2 regions of the Bacillus sp. PK6-025 genome follow, and region 2 is predicted to be linked to the other one. Evidence: predicted binding sites of a transcription regulator. Region 2 holds the regulator's gene; the other holds the start of a gene.
The links. Region 2 encodes Rex, which represses fermentation and respiration genes when NADH is low (regulators of the CRP and FNR family bind a similar motif). Its sites were predicted from a motif close to TTGTGAAATATTTCACAA; they were not measured.
Positions count from the first base shown of each region.

Region 1: M1D67_RS21090 (cytochrome ubiquinol oxidase subunit I) is a predicted target of Rex. The motif match lies at 5,300-5,317, and genes of this name have one in related genera.

Region 1 covers NZ_CP096509.1:4,115,947-4,125,201, reverse strand. Annotated here, with positions in the region: gene aspA (aspartate ammonia-lyase) at 1-296, shown strand, start outside; gene nhaC (Na+/H+ antiporter NhaC) at 539-1,936, shown strand; gene M1D67_RS21105 (NAD-dependent malic enzyme) at 1,971-3,302, shown strand; gene M1D67_RS21100 (DUF1259 domain-containing protein) at 3,320-3,709, opposite strand; gene M1D67_RS21095 (formate/nitrite transporter family protein) at 3,794-4,582, opposite strand; gene M1D67_RS21090 (cytochrome ubiquinol oxidase subunit I) at 5,374-6,780, shown strand; gene cydB (cytochrome d ubiquinol oxidase subunit II) at 6,767-7,783, shown strand; gene cydD (thiol reductant ABC exporter subunit CydD) at 7,783-9,255, shown strand, end outside.
Region 2 covers NZ_CP096509.1:640,445-649,699, forward strand. Annotated here, with positions in the region: gene tsaB (tRNA (adenosine(37)-N6)-threonylcarbamoyltransferase complex dimerization subunit type 1 TsaB) at 1-122, shown strand, start outside; gene rimI (ribosomal protein S18-alanine N-acetyltransferase) at 135-593, shown strand; gene tsaD (tRNA (adenosine(37)-N6)-threonylcarbamoyltransferase complex transferase subunit TsaD) at 583-1,608, shown strand; gene M1D67_RS03250 (ABC-F family ATP-binding cassette domain-containing protein) at 1,848-3,773, opposite strand; gene moaC (cyclic pyranopterin monophosphate synthase MoaC) at 3,919-4,425, shown strand; gene M1D67_RS03260 (redox-sensing transcriptional repressor Rex) at 4,429-5,073, shown strand; gene M1D67_RS03265 (twin-arginine translocase TatA/TatE family subunit) at 5,112-5,285, shown strand; gene tatC (twin-arginine translocase subunit TatC) at 5,292-6,068, shown strand; gene M1D67_RS03275 (YdiK family protein) at 6,113-6,304, opposite strand; gene M1D67_RS03280 (CPBP family intramembrane glutamic endopeptidase) at 6,304-7,038, opposite strand; gene groES (co-chaperone GroES) at 7,264-7,548, shown strand; gene groL (chaperonin GroEL) at 7,593-9,227, shown strand.

The DNA of each region.
Region 1 (9,255 bases), 910 kb from region 2:
TGAACAACGGATTCCGTTCGTTTACCGATCACTGTGTAGCAGGAATCGAAGCGAATGAAAAACGCTTAAAGGCATATGTAGAAAAAAGCGCAGGTGTCATTACTGCGGTCAACCCGCATCTTGGCTACGAAGCAGCTGCAAGAATTGCAAGAGAAGCGATTTTAACAGGGCAATCCGTCCGCGATCTCTGTCTTCAAAACGATGTGTTGACAGAAGAGGAGCTTGATCTGATTTTGAATCCTTATGAAATGACAAAACCGGGGATTGCCGGGGCTGAACTTTTAAATCGGGATTAAGCTGAAAAAACAGTACGCGAAAACACTCTGAAGCATTTTACCGGGATAGAAACACAGAGTGTTTTCGCTTTCCTTCAATAACTTTATGAAGAGAAAGGACAACAGCGGTGAAGTGGTACCGCGTCAGCCTTTTTCGTGGTATACTGTTCGTTGTTAGTTAAATTTTTAAGAAAAAATTGAAGCAGATTGCTATTTTTATGTAGCTTATTTTGAAAGCGTTTCAATAATAAGGGGGATTTAGGTTGAAAACAGCACGGTTGCCATCAATGTTGGAAATCATTTGTGTATTAGGTGCATTTTTAGCGATAGTTTGTTCATTTACAGTCAAATTTGATCTGCCGATTCAGCTGGCATTGTTTATTTCATGGTTTTTAGTGATTTTGCTCGGTCTGCGCCTGGGGCACCGGTATGAAGATTTGCAAAAATCGATTACAAACGGAATTTCAAACGGACTCGAAGCGATATTGATCCTGATTGCCGTCGGCGCTCTGATCGGTACATGGATAGCCGGCGGTGTTGTGCCGACTTTGATTTATTACGGGCTTGAGTTTATCCATCCGAGCATATTCCTGCTTGCCACGCTCATTATTTGTTCGATCACCTCTGTGGCCACAGGTACGTCTTGGGGTACTGTAGGAACGGCCGGGATCGCCATGATGGCAATCGGTGAAGGGCTGGGGCTACCGCTTCCGCTTGTAGCCGGAGCCGTGCTGTCCGGCGCCTATTTCGGAGATAAATTATCACCGCTTTCCGATAGTACAGTGCTTGCGTCATCCCTTTCAAAGGTCGAAGTGATTACCCATGTCAGAGCGATGTTGTATTTGTCGGTTCCCGCCTATTTGATCACGGCGGTGTTGTTCACCATTACCGGATTTATTTACGGTAGTAAAAATGTCGATTTGCAGAAAGTCGAATTTTTGAAAACTTCTTTGCAAAACACGTTTGATATTCATATTTGGATGCTTGCTCCGGCTGTTATCGTTATCGTTCTTTTGGCCATGAGAAAGCCGTCTGTGCCGACGATCGCGATCGGCGCACTTTTGGGGGCGATCTGGGCTGCGGTCTTCCAAGGCATGAATTTTGCGGATGCACTTGGCACGGCATACAACGGCTTTTCCATCGACACCGGGATCAAATTTATGGACGAGCTCTTAAACCGCGGAGGAATTCAAGGCATGCTCGGTTCGGTCGTCGTTATCATTCTCGGTCTGGGCTTTGGCGGCCTTTTGGAGCACTTAGGCGTTCTAAAAGTGATCGTGTCCAAATTCCAGCAAAAGCTGACTTCTGCCGGCAACGTCACATTCTCGACGATTATCGTCGCTTTCCTGGCGAATGTGTTCGGCTGCGCGATGTACGTCTCGCTCATTTTAACACCGAAAATTATGGAGAAAAGCTATGACAAGCTCGGAATTGACCGGAGGGTGCTCTCCAGAAACGCGGAAGTCGGCGGTACGATGACGTCAGGCATGGTGCCGTGGTCAGACAACGGTATATATATGGCGGGGATTCTCGGCGTGTCAACCTTCTCTTATCTGCCGTTCATGTGGCTGAGCTTTGTTTCAATCGGCCTTGCGATTTTGTACGGATACACAGGTAAATTTATTTGGTACACCGATAAAAAAGACTCGCCGGTTCAGTAGCCGATTTTAAAACAATTGATGGAGGTATTCTGTTATGAATGGCAACAATATTATTCGGAATTTGATGCTGGAAATCCCTTCAGCACCAGGAAACCTTGGAAAGGTGACAACGGCGATCGGCCTTGCCGGCGGTGATATCGGAGAGGTTGAAACGATCAAGGTGGGGCCGAATTATACGATGCGGAACATTACGGTTCAAGTTGAGCATGAAGAACAGCTTACCGAGATCCTTGAAGTGATCCGCAACTTAAAAGAAGGCATCCATCTTCATACCGTTTCAGACGACGTACTGGCTGCCCATGAAGGCGGCAAAATCCGCGTGAAAAGCAAGATGCCGATTCGCTCGCTCGCTGATCTGCGGCGGGTGTATACGCCGGGTGTCGCGAATGTGTGCGAGCTTATTAAAGAAGAGCCGCAAAAAGCGAATATCTATACAGGCATCGGCAATTCGGTTGCAATTGTAACGGACGGTACGGCCATCCTAGGCTTGGGAGACATTGGGCCTGTGGCGGGAATGCCTGTTATGGAAGGGAAGGCCGCGCTTTTCGACCAGCTTGCAGACATCAGCGGAGTTCCGATTCTGCTTGATACGAATGATCCTGACGAAATCGTGCGGACGGTTAAAAACATTGCGCCCGGATTTAGCGGTATTTTGCTTGAAGACATCGGTTCACCGCATTGTTTTGAAATCGAAGAGCGCCTGAAAAACGACCTGAATATTCCGGTCATGCATGACGACCAGCACGGTACTGCGGTGGTGACACTGGCGGCCGCCATTTCAGCCGCCAAGAGTGCAGGGGTCGATCTGAAGCAGGCCCATGTCGGCCAAATCGGCCTGGGTGCGGCAGGGGTCGCGATCTGCAGAATGTTTATGGCATATGGGGTAAAACGTGTCATCGGAACGGATAAATCGCTTGAGGCGATGGCGCGTTTAGAGAACTATGGCGGCCATGCGGCTGAAAGCATCGAAGAATTGATGGAAAGCTGCGATATCATCGTCGCGACAACCGGCGTTCCGGGATTGATCAATAAGAAATGGGTTCGGGAAGGCCAGGTGATTTTGGCTCTGTCCAATCCGAAGCCGGAGATTGAGCCTGAGGATGCGCTCGAGGCCGGGGCAGCCTACGCTGCGGATGGACGGTCTGTCAACAATGTGCTGGGGTTCCCCGGTATTTTCAGGGGCGTGTTAAATGCCGGAGCGGAATCGATCAGCCACCCGATGCTGGTCGCGGCCGCCGAAGCGATCGCATCCTGCACAAAACAAGGCGATCTTGTGCCTGATCCGCTGAATCCTGATGTTCACGAGATTGTGGCCAAAGCAGTCGAAAGGGTCGCACTTTCAGAAATGGGAAAAATGAACGGATAAAGAAAACAGCTGCTGCTTTATCGCAATACGGATAAAGCGGCAGCTGTTTTTCTTGCGAATGTTAACGGCGGTTCTACAGATTGAAAATGAATATATAAAATATTCGGTTTTGTAAAAATCCAATGATTGTGGAGAGCGCTGATGATGATGCCTTGATCGACAAGCTTTTTTGTAAACAACGGAATTTCTTCAGGCAAAATGGCAACTTCGGCCATATTCAAGGCGATTCCGTTTTGATCGAGCGACTCGAACATGACTTCTTCCATGCCGACTCCACGGCTTGGCCTTCCTTGAATCGTGACGCGCAAATTCCGTTTGATGCTGACAGAACAGACACCGTGTTCAATGTGCGGCTCCCCATTTAAAATATGTCCAAACTGCTGGCAAAGCGAATGAAAACTTTGCATCTGCTGAACCTCCATTTTTAAAGTTACCACGATTTTATGAAGGGAACCCGCATATTTAGAATCCTTTAAAAATGGACAATCTTTTTATTTGATGATTTCTTCACCGCCCGGCTTGTTTGCATAGTGGTACATGAAGCCCATCATAAACGCGCCTCCGATCAGGTTCCCGAGGGTTACCGGAATCAAGTTATGGATTGCGCCTGCAATCGAAATCGTATCCGGATGCTCGGTGACCAGAGAGACGGCAAAAGTGGCCATGTTCGCGATGCTGTGTTCATAACCGGAAATAAAGAAAGTAAAAACAAACAGCATCATAGAGAACATTTTCGCTCCGTCTCCTTTTTGCGCCATCGGAACAAAGAACGCAAGGCAGACTAGCCAGTTACACAAAATCGCTTTGAAAAACAATTCGGTCACCGGTGTATTCATTTTATGCTCCGCCACGCTAAGTATAAAGCCGGTGGAAGAAGGATCCTTAAATAAACCGGTCGCAAAGATGAGGCCTGCGAAAAACACGGCGCCCATTAAATTTCCTGCATAGCTGAACATCCACAGCTTGATAACAGCGGGCCAACGCATTTTTTTACGAAGCGCAGCCAATGTATAATAAAATGTATTTCCCGTAAATAAATCTCCTCCGCCATAGACGATCAGAATAATGGCGCCCCCGAATGTGATTGCTGCAATTGGATATGTGAACGGAGAATGTTCAACATAAAATAGATTCCCCGTTTTAAACGCTACAATGACTCCGAACCCGATAAACATACTGGCCAGCATAGCTCGTAAAAGATAACGAAGCGGGCTTTGCATAAAAATGCTTTGCTTTTTTAAGGCAAGCTCTTCGACTAGAACAAGTGATTTTGATTCCATGTTTTCCACCACCATCAAGTGTTTACTTAAGAAGTATCTATCATAAATACAACCTAAGTATAGCAGGATATTGTGAAACATTTCACAAATTTTGTGTATTTTGTTTGAACAAATGTATGGTTCGATTTTCATAGAATAAACAAGGTATCGTTATTGTTTATTTTTAAGTAATAAATATTCCATCCATTCGTAAAAGCCTGAGGGAGCGATGTTTCAAAGATAGCTCGACAGGGAGGGATACGGCAGCAAGCAGGTTAAATGCGCAGTGCAATCAGCTGGTGCTGTATGAAAGCATAGATGAAGGACGTGCGCAAAAGGCTGAGGGAAAATTTCACAGATTGGACAAAATAGCAGGACTTTCCGTCAGGCGTTTTCAAGCTGAAGGAAAGCGCCGAATTTGTTTGATTGCATATAACGGTATTCTTTTGATCCGCAAGGCTTTGCGCAGAGAATCGCAACCGTTGAATGACAAAATGCTCCGCGGGAATGAGGGGCATTTTTCTCATGCTGATTTAGTTCTTGTTAACCACCGCGTCACAAAATATCTATAATTTCTTCGGATAATTGTCACAATGACATCCATAAATTAGGGAATATGTACTTTATTTAAGAAGGAATTCGCGGTAAAGTACAGGTATAAATAACCATCCGGATAATATCGGAACATCAATGCGGGCCAAGGTCACCCTTTTGTCTGTGATCATATTCATAAGATTCATGTGAAACTTTGAGCAAGGGTGATGCCCATTCGGCAACGGTCCGGCTAGAACAAAGAGGAGGAGACTGGAACAGTGGACGAACTCATTTTGGCAAGATTTCAATTTGCTTCAACAACGATCTTTCACTTTATTTTTGTGCCGATGTCAATCGGGCTTGTCTTTATGGTTGCTTTAATGGAAACTCTATACGTCGTAAAGAAAAAAGACATTTACAGAACGATGGCTAAATTTTGGGGGCACTTATTTTTAATTAATTTTGCAGTCGGTGTGGTCACCGGGATTCTACAGGAATTTCAGTTCGGAATGAACTGGTCGGAGTACTCCCGCTTTGTCGGTGATGTATTCGGCGCTCCGCTCGCGGTGGAGGCGCTGCTTGCTTTCTTTATGGAATCGACGTTTATCGGTTTGTGGATATTTGGCTGGGATCGGCTTCCGAAGAAGATCCATTTGCTGTCCATCTGGCTTGTTTCGCTTGGAACGATCATGTCGGCGTTTTGGATTTTAGCGGCCAACTCGTTTATGCAGGAGCCTGTCGGATTCGCGATCAAAAACGGCCGCGCGGAAATGACCGATTTCTTTGCGATTATTAAAAACCCGCAGCTATGGGTTGAATTTCCGCACGTCATTTTCGGTGCGCTTGCCACCGGAGCGTTTTTCATTGCCGGTGTCAGCGCGTATAAAATGCTGAAAAAACAGGAATTGCTCTTTTTTAAAAAATCCTTTCAAATCGCGATGATTGTGGCGCTTGTTTCCGGCATCGGCGTAGCGTTCAGCGGACATGAGCAGGCCCAGCATCTGATGAAGAGCCAGCCGATGAAAATGGCTGCCAGCGAAGCGCTTTGGGATGACAGCGGCGATCCTGCAGCTTGGACGGTGCTTGCGAACATTGACGCGGACAAGCAGGAAAACAAATCAGAGCTCAGCATCCCGTATGCGCTCAGCTATTTGGCTTATAAACAATTCAGCGGCAATGTGCCCGGAATGAAGACGCTGCAAAAGCAATATGAAGAAAAATACGGAGAAGGAAATTATATTCCGCCGGTGAAAACGACGTTCTGGAGCTTCAGAATCATGGCCGGTTCAGGACTTTTAATGATCGTTGCCGCTTTGACTGGCCTCTATCTCAGCTTCCGTAAAAGACTTGAAACAAGCAAATGGTTTTTGCGGACGATGGTGGCTTTAATCGCCTTTCCATTCATTGCAAATACGGCGGGGTGGATCATGACTGAAATCGGACGCCAGCCGTGGACGGTGTTCGGTATTTTGACAACGGCGCAGTCCGTGTCGCCGAACGTATCAGCGGGAATGCTGCTGTTTTCCGTCATCGCGTTTACAGCGATTTATCTTGTACTGGCGCTCGTTCTTGTCTACTTGTTTGTGCGGGAGATTAAAAAAGGGGCTGCACACCATGACCACCATCATGATGATTCCGTATCGACAGACCCGTTTGATCAGGAGGTTTACCATGGTATCTCTTAATGAACTTTGGTTTATATTAGTCGCTGTGCTGTTCATCGGTTTTTTCTTTCTTGAAGGTTTTGATTTCGGCGTCGGAATGGCGACCCGGTTTCTCGGACGCAACGAGCTTGAACGGAGGGTGATGATCAATACGATCGGCCCTTTCTGGGATGCCAATGAAGTCTGGCTGCTGACTGGGGGAGGCGCGATTTTCGCGGCTTTTCCAAGCTGGTATGCCACGATGTTCAGCGGATATTACATTCCGTTTGTCTTTGTTCTTCTTGCATTGATCGGACGCGGAGTCGCGTTTGAATTTAGAGGGAAAGTCGAAACCGCAAAATGGAAGAAAACATGGGATTGGGTCGTATTCTTCGGCAGCATTCTGCCCCCGTTTTTGTTCGGTGTTTTATTTACCAGTATTTTGCGCGGTATGCCGATTGATGCCGATATGAATCTGCACGCCGGTTTTACTGACTATGTGAACGTCTATTCCGTAACAGGGGGAGTCACCGTTACGCTTCTCTGCCTGCTGCACGGCCTGATCTTTATTACGTTGAGAACGGAAGACGATTTGCGCGACCGGGCAAGACAGCTGGCTAAAAAAGTCGTATTCGCCGTTTTGGCGGCGCTTGTTGCCTTTGTTGCTTTATCCATTTTTGAAACGGACTTGTTCACGGGCAGGGGACATGTGACGATACCTCTTGCGGCTCTTATTGTCGTTTGTTATGTGCTGTCGATCGTATTTATGAAACAAAAACGCGACGGCTGGACATTTGCTATGACAGGGGCTGGGATCGCCCTCACAGTGGCGACGATTTTCACTGCGCTGTTCCCGCGCGTCATGATCAGCTCGGTCAAAAGCGCATATGATTTAACGGTTTATAATGCTTCATCAGGAGACTATTCTTTAAAAGTGATGACGATCGTCGCGCTGTCACTGCTTCCGTTCGTGCTGGGCTATCAGATCTGGAGCTACTATGTTTTTCGAAAACGGGTCAGCAGTAAGGAGCCAATGATTTATTAATGGGAAAAGATCTTTTGCAATATAAAGGAATGAAGCGAATTCTTGCAGCACTCACCGTACTGACATGCATGCAGGGCGCAGCTATTATCATGCAGGCCGAATGGCTTGCTGAAGCGGTGACCCGCCTTTTTAACGGCGAGCGGGTCGGTTCGCTTGTTCCGCTGATCATCTTATTTACCGCCGCTTTTTTATTCCGCCATGCCGTGACCCTTGTCAGGCAAAGGCTGATTTTTGATTATGCCGCCAAGACAGGGGCCGACCTGCGGAAAAAGTTTTTGGAGAAGCTTTTCCAATCCGGCCCCGGACTGGCGAGAAAAGAAGGAACAGGTCACGTCGTCACACTCGCGATGGAAGGAATTGCGCAGTTTCGCCGCTATTTGGAGCTGTTTTTGCCAAAAATGATCAGCATGGCTGTTATACCGCCGGCGGTTGTCTGTTATGTCTTTTTTAAAGACACATCCTCCGCTGCAGTCTTAATGATTACGCTGCCGATTTTAATCGCATTTATGATCCTTCTCGGCTATGCGGCAAAGAGAAAAGCGGACAGCCAGTGGAAGACGTATGAGATGCTTTCAAATCATTTTACTGATTCCTTGCGCGGCCTGGAAACATTGAAAGTGCTGGGCATGAGCCGTTCACATACGAAGAATATTTTTCATGTGAGCGAACGGTACAGGAAAGCGACGATGGGCACGCTTAAAATTGCCTTTCTGTCTTCGTTTGCACTGGATTTTTTTACCATGCTGTCCGTGGCGACCGTAGCCGTTTTTCTCGGTCTCGGTCTTGTTGACGGCACTATCATACTGGAGCCGGCGCTAGCCATTCTGATTCTTGCGCCTGAGTTTTTTCTCCCTGTCCGGGAAGTCGGCAATGACTATCATGCTACGTTGAACGGACGGGAAGCCGGTAAAGCGATCAAGGCGATATTGGAGTCGCCCGGTTTCAAGGATGAGGCGCCTTTGGATCTTGAGCGATGGTCAGACGACGATCAAATCGAGTTCAAGGATGTAGAGGTGCGGCATGATGAGGAGGAAAACTCCTCATTATCCGGCATTTCTCTATCGTTTAAAGGAAAGAAAAAAATCGGAATCATCGGAGAAAGCGGTGCCGGAAAATCTACGCTTATCGATGTGCTCGGCGGTTTCTTGGAAACGAAAAGCGGCGTGATCAAAGTCGGGGGAAAAGAGAGGACGCATTTGCAGACAGACAGCTGGCAAAATCAGCTCCTGTATATTCCGCAGCATCCCTATATCTTTCCGGATACGCTCGGAGCCAATATCCGTTTTTATCATCCCGGCGCTTCTGACGAAGAAGTTGAACAGGCAGCAAGAGCCGCCGGGCTGACGGAGCTGATTGATCAGCTTCCGTCCGGCTTAGAGGAGCGGATCGGTGAAGGCGGGAGGGCATTAAGCGGCGGACAGGCGCAGCGCACAGCCGTTGCCCGGGCTTTCCTGGGCAACCGTCCGATTCTC
Region 2 (9,255 bases):
CACGACCTTCAGAATTGGCTTTAATCGGAGAACTTAAAGAGGCCGAGCCTGTGCACAGCGTTGTTCCAAACTATATTCGTCTGGCCGAAGCCGAGGCCGTCTGGCTTGAAAAACAAAAGTAAACGGGTGAAGCCATGAACACGCAAATGGTCATACGCGATATGAATCCAAAAGATTTGGACCAGGTTTTTGAAATTGAAAAAAGCTCTTTTTCTTCTCCGTGGAAAAAAGAATCTTTTCATCATGAGCTTTTTCACAATATGTATGCTCATTACCTCGTTCTCGAAGTTGAGGAGCAAGTTGTCGGCTACTGCGGGATTTGGATCGTCATGGATGATGCCCAGATCACCAACATTGCCGTTTCACCTGCATATCGGGGCCGCCGTTTAGGAGAAGCTCTTTTGAAAGCCGCGATGAAGCTTTGCCGGATGAAAAAGGCGGCTCAGCTTTCTTTAGAGGTAAGGGTATCGAATCATATTGCACAAAGCTTATACAAAAAGCTCGGCTTTGAGCCGGGAGGAATTCGTAAAAATTATTATACCGATAATGGGGAAGATGCATTATTAATGTGGGTGAGACTAAATGAATCATAAAAAAGATCTGTATGTATTAGGAATCGAAACAAGCTGTGATGAGACGGCCGCCGCGATTGTCAAAAACGGAACGGATATCATTTCAAATGTCGTAGCGTCGCAAATCGAGAGTCATAAACGGTTTGGCGGCGTTGTTCCCGAGATCGCATCAAGGCATCACGTGGAACAGATGACGATCGTGCTTGAGGAAGCCTTTGCACAAGCGGACATGACATTTGATGACATTGATGCCATCGCAGTAACGGAAGGACCGGGGCTTGTCGGCGCTTTATTGATCGGCGTGAATGCCGCGAAAGCGCTCAGTTTTGCCCGGGGCATACCGCTCGTAGGCGTCCATCACATTGCCGGTCACATCTATGCCAACAGACTTGTTCAGGACATTCAATTTCCGGCGATTGCCCTTGTCGTCTCAGGCGGCCACACCGAACTCGTGTATATGAAAGAGCACGGCTCATTTGAAGTCATCGGAGAGACGCTCGACGATGCGGCAGGCGAAGCCTATGACAAAGTGGCGAGAACGATGGGGCTTCCTTATCCGGGAGGACCTCACATTGACAAACTTGCGCAAAAAGGCGAGGCAAATGTGCCGCTACCGCGCGCATGGCTTGAAGAAGGCTCTTATCATTTCAGCTTCAGCGGATTGAAATCTGCAGTCATCAACACGCTTCACAACGCTTCACAAAAAGGTGAAACGATAGCTCCGGAAGATTTGTCAGCCAGCTTTCAGGAAAGCGTCATTGATGTCCTTGTCACAAAAACGGAACGCGCTGCGAAAGCTTATGGCGTCAAACAGGTGCTGCTTGCCGGAGGAGTTGCTGCAAACAAAGGGTTGAGAGCGGCGATTGAAAAAACGTTCAGCAGCCATCCGGAGATTGAGCTTTTGATCCCGCCGCTTTCGCTGTGTACGGACAATGCCGCGATGATTGCCGCCGCAGGTACGGTTGCTTTTGAAAAAGGAATCAGAGGAAAATATGATATGAACGGTCAGCCTGGCTTAGATCTGACGTCTTATTAAAACCTCACGCTCTGTGAGGTTTTTTTGCCCGGGAATAGTTATTAACAGGTTATTAACATATATCCACAGTCTTGTGTATAATGTTAAAAACCTTAATTTACAGACCTTTTTTACCTGTTAATAATGTGTATAAATATTATGTTTTTTGTGGATATTGTGGGTAAATCGCTTTCTTTCTTTTAAATAAAGGATTTTAATTGTGGACAAAAAAACCGCTCCGGCTTGGAGCGGTTCATCCTTTATTCATTTGTAGAGAGTGTTTCCCATTCTGTTAACAGTTGTTCAAGCTCCTCATTCAGCCGTTCATTTTCAGAGTGGATTTCCTGGACCTTCTCATGGTCTTGGAAGACGGCGGGGTCACACAGGAGCTCCTCATTTTTTTCGATCTGTTCTTCAATGTCCGTAATTCTTGTTTCGATTTCTTCAATCCTTCGCTGCCGCTGGCGTTCTTTTCTTTTCAGCTCTTTTTCTTCCTCATAGCTCTTTTTTGCGCCAGGTTTTTCGGAAGCGTTTTTCTGATGCTCTTCCGTCTGTTTTTCTAGTTCTTTCAGTTCAAGCTGCTGCGCTTTTTTTTCTGTGTAATAATCGTAGTCGCCTAAATATTCTTCTGCTTTGTCGCGGGAAAGCTCCAGTACTTTTGTCGCGATCCGGTTGATAAAATAGCGGTCATGGGACACAAATAATATCGTTCCCGGGTAATCGATCAAAGCGTTCTCCAAGACTTCCTTGCTGTCCAGGTCGAGATGGTTTGTCGGCTCATCAAGAATAAGGAAGTTCGCTTTTTGGAGCATCAGCTTGGCGAGGGCAAGCCTTGCTTTTTCGCCGCCGCTTAACGCGTGTATAGGTTTTAATACGTCTTCTCCCGAAAACAGGAAGTTGCCGAGGCAGGTCCGGATATCCTTTTCATTCATTTCCGGATAATCGTCCCAAAGCTCGTCAAGCACGCGTTTTGACGACGTCAATTCAGCCTGTTCCTGGTCATAGTAGCCGATTGAGACATGGGAGCCTGTCGCGATTGTTCCCGATACCGGCTGCAGCTTTTGAATCAATGCTTTTAAAAGGGTTGACTTGCCGATTCCGTTCGGTCCGACCAGTGCAACGCTTTCCCCGCGGGTGATGTGAAAGTTCAATGAACGGAGAAGCGGGGGCTGCTCCTGATAGCTTACTGTCAAGCCTTCCACCCGCAGTACATCGTTTCCGCTTTGCCTTGTAATTTCAAAGCGGAAAGACGCCGACTTTTCATCTCCGAGCGGTTTGTCCATGATCTCCATCCGTTCAAGCTGCTTTCGTCTGCTCTGCGCCCGTTTCGTCGTCGAAGCTCTAGCCAGATTCCGGTCGACGAACTCCTGCAGCTTGGTGATTTCGTCCTGCTGCTTTTCATAAAGCTTTGTTTCCTTTTCCAGCTGTTCGGCTTTTAATTGGAGATAAGAGCTGTAGTTCCCGGTATATTTTTTGCTTTGGGACCGGCTGATCTCGTAAACTTGGGTAACCACTTTGTCAAGAAAGTACCTGTCATGGGAAACGATTAAAATCGCTCCGCTGTAATTTTGCAAATATTGTTCAAGCCATGTCAGGGTATCGATATCCAAGTGGTTTGTCGGTTCGTCCAAAATGAGGAGGTCGGGTTTTGTCAAAAGCATTTTTCCGAGGGCAAGCCTTGTTTTTTGACCTCCGCTTAAGTCCTGGACGCGGACGGAGTCGTCAAATCCCGCAAAGCCGAGCCCGTGCATGACGGATCTGACCTCTGCCTCATATTGGTAGCCGCCTTTGTCCTTGAACTCCTGCTGAAGCCTGTCATACGTCTTCATCAATGATTCAAGCATGTCCGGTCCGGCCTGCGCCATCTTTTCCTCGATCGCGCGCATTTCTTGTTCCATTTTTTTCAGAAAATCAAATACCGACAGCAATTCCTCTTTGAGCGTCAGCTTGGAATCGAGGCCGGAATGCTGGTCAAGGTAGCCCATCGTCAAATCTTTCGGCTTGATGATGTCCCCCTTTTCATATGAAAGTTTTCCTGCGATAATCTTTAGAAGAGTCGATTTTCCGGCGCCGTTGCGTCCGACGATCGCAATCCGGTCCCGAGATCTGACTTCGAGTTTTATATTCGTTAAAATCGTATCGGCTCCAAACGATTTTGAAAGTTGGTTCACTTGTAAAATCATCATGATCTTTCACCTCTTGTCTGCTATTTTAAGTGTAGCCTATCACTGCGCAGTCAGCAAACATTAAGTGAAGTCTGGAAGATTTTAGCCAAAGAAAAAGACAGAATGAAAAAAATAGTGTATGATCGTTATAAGGAGAGTTCAGAACATGAATGAGTTTACACATTTTAATGAACAAGGCAGAGCCAAGATGGTTGATATAAGCGAAAAGGAAGCTTCAGTACGCACAGCTGCGGCTGTTTCAAGCGTGTCTATGAATCGAACAGTACATGAAAAAATCAAAAACCGGGAAATCGGAAAAGGCGATGTATTGTCGGTGGCGCAAGTGGCCGGAATCATGGCCGCAAAACAGACATCCGCCATCATCCCGATGTGCCATCCGATCGCTCTGAAAGGAGTCGACATCGCCTTTCGCTGGGAGGAGAAAGAACAGAAGAGCATCCTGCATATTCAATCTAAAGTGAAGACCAAAGGGAGCACAGGTGTGGAAATGGAAGCGTTAACTTCGGCCTCCGTATGTGCGCTGACCGTATATGACATGTGCAAAGCGGCGGATAAGGGAATGGTGATAGGACCGACCTTTCTTCTCGAAAAGACAGGCGGGAAAAACGGTGACTATAAAAGGGAAAAAGCTGATGTAGACATGGAGGATTAGTTTATGAACATGGATCATTCAAAAATTCCGCAAGCGACAGCGAAACGGTTGCCATTATATTATCGTTTTTTAAAAAACCTTCATGCATCCGGAAAACAGCGTGTATCTTCCGCTGAGCTGAGCGATGCCGTCAAAGTCGATTCTGCGACCATCCGCAGGGACTTCTCGTACTTCGGCGCGCTCGGAAAAAAAGGATACGGCTACAATGTCAATTATTTGCTGTCCTTTTTCAGAAAGACGCTTGATCAGGATGAAATGACGAACGTAACGCTCATTGGCGTGGGGAATTTGGGGACAGCCTTTCTCCATTACAATTTTATCAAAAATAATAATACAAAAATCGCCATGGCGTTTGACATCAATGAGGAAAAAATCGGAACCGAGGTCGGCGGTGTTCCCGTCTATGATCTGAATAGACTTGAAGAGCATATGACGGATGATATCCCCGTCGCCATTTTGACGGTACCGGCTCAAGCCGCACAGTCGATTACAGACAGGCTGGTGGAGCTTGGCATTAAAGGCATTCTTAATTTCACGCCGGCCCGCTTGAATGTGCCGGAACACATTCGCATTCATCATATAGATTTGGCGGTTGAACTTCAGTCGCTGGTGTATTTCATGAAACATTATTCAATGCAGGAAAAGTAAAACGGAAAACGAAAAATAAAGGAAAGGGGGCAGGCTTTATGCCAATCGGTCCTGGAAGCTTTATTTTAATTGTCGTGGTGGCGCTTCTGATATTCGGCCCGAAAAAACTTCCCGAGCTGGGAAGAGCAGCGGGAAACACGCTGAGGGAGTTTAAGAATGCGACAAAAGGTTTGGCTGACGACGATTCCGATAAAAAGAAAGAAGATCAGTAGGATAGGATGACATTTATGAAGGAAAGAGAAATGTCGCTGATAGAACATATCACAGAACTACGCAGACGGCTTGTGATCACTTTTTTCTTTTTTGTTTTATTTGTTGTGGCAGGCTTTTTATTGGCAAAGCCGCTGATTATCTATCTGCAGCAGACGGATGAAGCGAAGCTGCTGACGCTCAACGCGTTCAAGCTGACCGATCCTTTATTTGTGTACGTGCAGTTCGCTTTCATCATCGGCGCCGTCTTGACTTCGCCGCTTGTTTTATACCAGCTGTGGGCTTTCATTAGCCCGGGGCTGTATGAAAAAGAACGAAAAGTGACGCTCAGCTATATTCCGATATCGATTATTCTTTTTTTAGGCGGCATTGCCTTTTCTTACTTTATTTTATTTCCGTTTGTCGTGGACTTTATGACGAGAGTCTCAGATGATCTGAATGTCAACCAGGTCATCGGAATACACGAATATTTTCAGTTTCTGCTTCAGTTGACGCTTCCTTTTGGCTTATTGTTTCAGATGCCTGTGGTCATCATGTTTATCACAAGGCTCGGCCTCGTGACGCCGATGTTTTTGGCGAAAATCAGAAAATACGCATATTTTGTGTTGTTCGTCATCGCGGCCCTCATTACACCGCCTGAGCTTTTGTCGCATTTAATGGTCTCAGTGCCATTGCTCATTCTTTATGAAATCAGTATCGTGATTTCAAGAATATCCTACAGGCAGGCGCAAAAAACAATGATTCAAGAGGAAAATCAAGCGTTTTTGAACGACCATACTAAATAAGAGCCATTCTTTTTCAGAATGGCTCTTTTCCTTCACAAAAAAGGCTATTGATCTTTTCGTTTCATCTTGCCGGCCAGGGCGAACATTTTAAAGGAAATGCTGATATTATAGGCTGCGAAAAGCATCAGCAGGATCGTGTAAAAAGACCACATGCTTCCGGGCGAGGTTGCCGCCAGATATGTAAACAGCACACCCGTTAATAAATAAATCGCTCCCCAGAATTTAGGGCTTCTCATCATAGAAATCCTCCAATAATCATTTGCATTTTCTCGACGTGTTTCAAATATTCTTCAATAGGCTCCCGGAATGTCTGCAGTAAGACGACGAGCGTATTCATGGCGACATGGGCGAAAATAGGCACGATAATCCGGTTGGTTCTGACATATAAAAAGGAGAATGTGAATCCCATTGCTGTATAAATGAGCAGATGGCTGAAATCCAAATGGACGACCGAGAAGAGCACCGAACTGAACAAAGCGGCAATGAAAAAATTCGTTTTCTCATAGATTGCACCGAAAATGATCTTTCTGAAAATGATTTCTTCAAGAATCGGTCCGAATACAGAAGAGACAAACACCATCAGCGGCAATGCGGTGATGATTTCCATGATCCGCTGCGTATTTTCCGATTCCGGGTTGACCCCGAACAAGTACATTTCGATCGAAGCGGCAATTGACTGCGAAAACAAAGCGAGAAAAACGCCGGCAACCGCCCATCCGATTGACGCTCCAACCGATGCTTTCGGGCGGTTGCGAAGCGTCGTCTTCGGCACCGTCCGCAAAATCAGCAGCACGATAACGAGACAGAGGGTAAACGCGATGACAGACCAGACGCCTGTCAATGTAAGCTGGGCTTCAGCCTTTGGCTGTCCTTTGCCCACTCCCAAAAAGTAAAGAAGAGGCAAGCCGACAGCGGCCGACAATTGCATGAGAACGTATGCCAATATAATAAACCAGTATTGTTTTCTCAAGCTTTATGTACTCCTTTTCTAAAAATCTAATTCAGACTATGTTTATTGTAACACACTCTTTTTAAATTATAGGATGATAAGGACATGCGGAGAAATGTAAGCGCAAAAAAATTTGACCTTATCACTTGAAATTGCCTGGGAGATTCTTTATTATAAGAATTGTGTTAGCACTCACCGAGTGCGAGTGCTAAAATTACATATGAAAATATTGAGGAGGTTGTTTCATTGTTAAAGCCATTAGGTGATCGCGTTGTCATTGAGCTCGTTGAGTCTGAAGAAAAAACTGCCAGCGGAATCGTACTTCCTGACTCCGCAAAAGAAAAACCACAAGAGGGTAAAGTGGTTGCAGCCGGTTCAGGCCGTGTGTTAGAGAGCGGAGAGCGCGTTGCATTAGAAGTTAAAACAGGCGACCGCATCATCTTCTCAAAATATGCAGGTACCGAAGTGAAATATGAAGGTACTGACTACTTAATCTTGCGTGAAAGCGACATTTTAGCTGTTATCGGCTAAGTCATAAATAAAAACGAGACAATTATATAGGAGGTTCGAATAACATGGCAAAAGATATTAAGTTTAGCGAAGAAGCCCGCCGTTCAATGCTGCGCGGTGTAGATGCATTGGCGGATGCTGTAAAGGTAACTTTGGGACCTAAAGGACGCAACGTCGTTCTTGAGAAAAAATTCGGTTCTCCATTAATCACAAACGACGGTGTTACCATCGCGAAAGAAATCGAGCTTGAAGACGCGTTCGAAAACATGGGCGCAAAGCTTGTTGCTGAAGTTGCGAGCAAAACAAACGATGTTGCCGGTGACGGTACAACAACAGCGACAGTTCTAGCTCAAGCGATGATTCGCGAAGGTCTTAAAAACGTAACTGCCGGCGCTAACCCTGTAGGCGTGCGCAAAGGTATCGAGCAGGCTGTGGCTGTAGCGGTTGAAAGCCTGAAAGAAATCTCCAAACCAATCGAAGGCAAAGAATCAATCGCACAAGTTGCTTCAATCTCCGCTGCTGACGAAGAAGTCGGAAGCCTGATCGCTGAAGCGATGGAGCGCGTCGGCAACGACGGTGTCATCACGATCGAAGAATCAAAAGGATTCACAACAGAGCTTGAAGTGGTTGAAGGTATGCAGTTTGACCGCGGATATGCGTCTCCTTACATGGTGACAGATTCCGATAAGATGGAAGCGGTTCTTGAGAACCCGTACATCTTAGTAACAGACAAAAAAATCACAAACATTCAAGAAATCCTGCCGGTGCTTGAGCAAGTTGTTCAGCAAGGCAAACCGTTGCTTCTGATTGCTGAAGACGTTGAAGGTGAAGCTCTTGCAACATTGGTTGTCAACAAGCTTCGCGGAACATTCAACGCAGTGGCTGTTAAAGCGCCTGGATTCGGAGACCGCCGCAAAGCGATGCTCGAAGACATCTCGATCCTGACAGGTGCCGAAGTGATCACAGAAGATTTAGGTCTTGACCTTAAATCAACTCAAATCAACCAATTGGGACGCGCTTCTAAAGTTGTTGTGACAAAAGAAAACACAACAATCGTTGAAGGTGCGGGAGATACAGAGCAAATCGCGGCACGCGTCAACCAAATCCGCGCTCAAGTTGAAGAAACAACTTCTGAGTTCGATAAAGAAAAATTACAAGAGCGCCTAGCTAAGCTTGCAGGCGGCGTAGCTGTCATCAAAGTCGGCGCTGCGACTGAAACAGAATTGAAAGAACGCAAGCTTCGCATCGAAGACGCCCTGAACTCTACTCGCGCTGCGGTAGAAGAAGGAATCGTATCCGGCGGTGGTACAGCTCTTGTCAATGTTTACAATAAAGTAGCTGCCCTTGAAGCTGAAGGCGACGAACTGACTGGTATCAACATCGTTCTTCGCGCTCTTGAAGAACCAATCCGTCAAATCGCGCACAATGCGGGTCTTGAAGGATCTGTCATCGTTGAGCGCCTGAAAGGCGAAGCTATTGGTGTAGGCTACAACGCTGCAACAGGCGAATGGGTGAACATGATCGACAAAGGTATCGTTGACCCTACAAAAGTAACACGCTCAGCTCTGCAAAACGCAGCATCTGTAGCGGCTATGTTCCTGACAACTGAAGCAGTTGTTGCCGACAAGCCTGAAGAAAACAAAGGCGGCGCAGGAATGCCTGACATGGGCGGCATGGGCGGTATGGGCGGCATGATGTAAGCCCACTTAAAACCCCTTGAAAATCAAG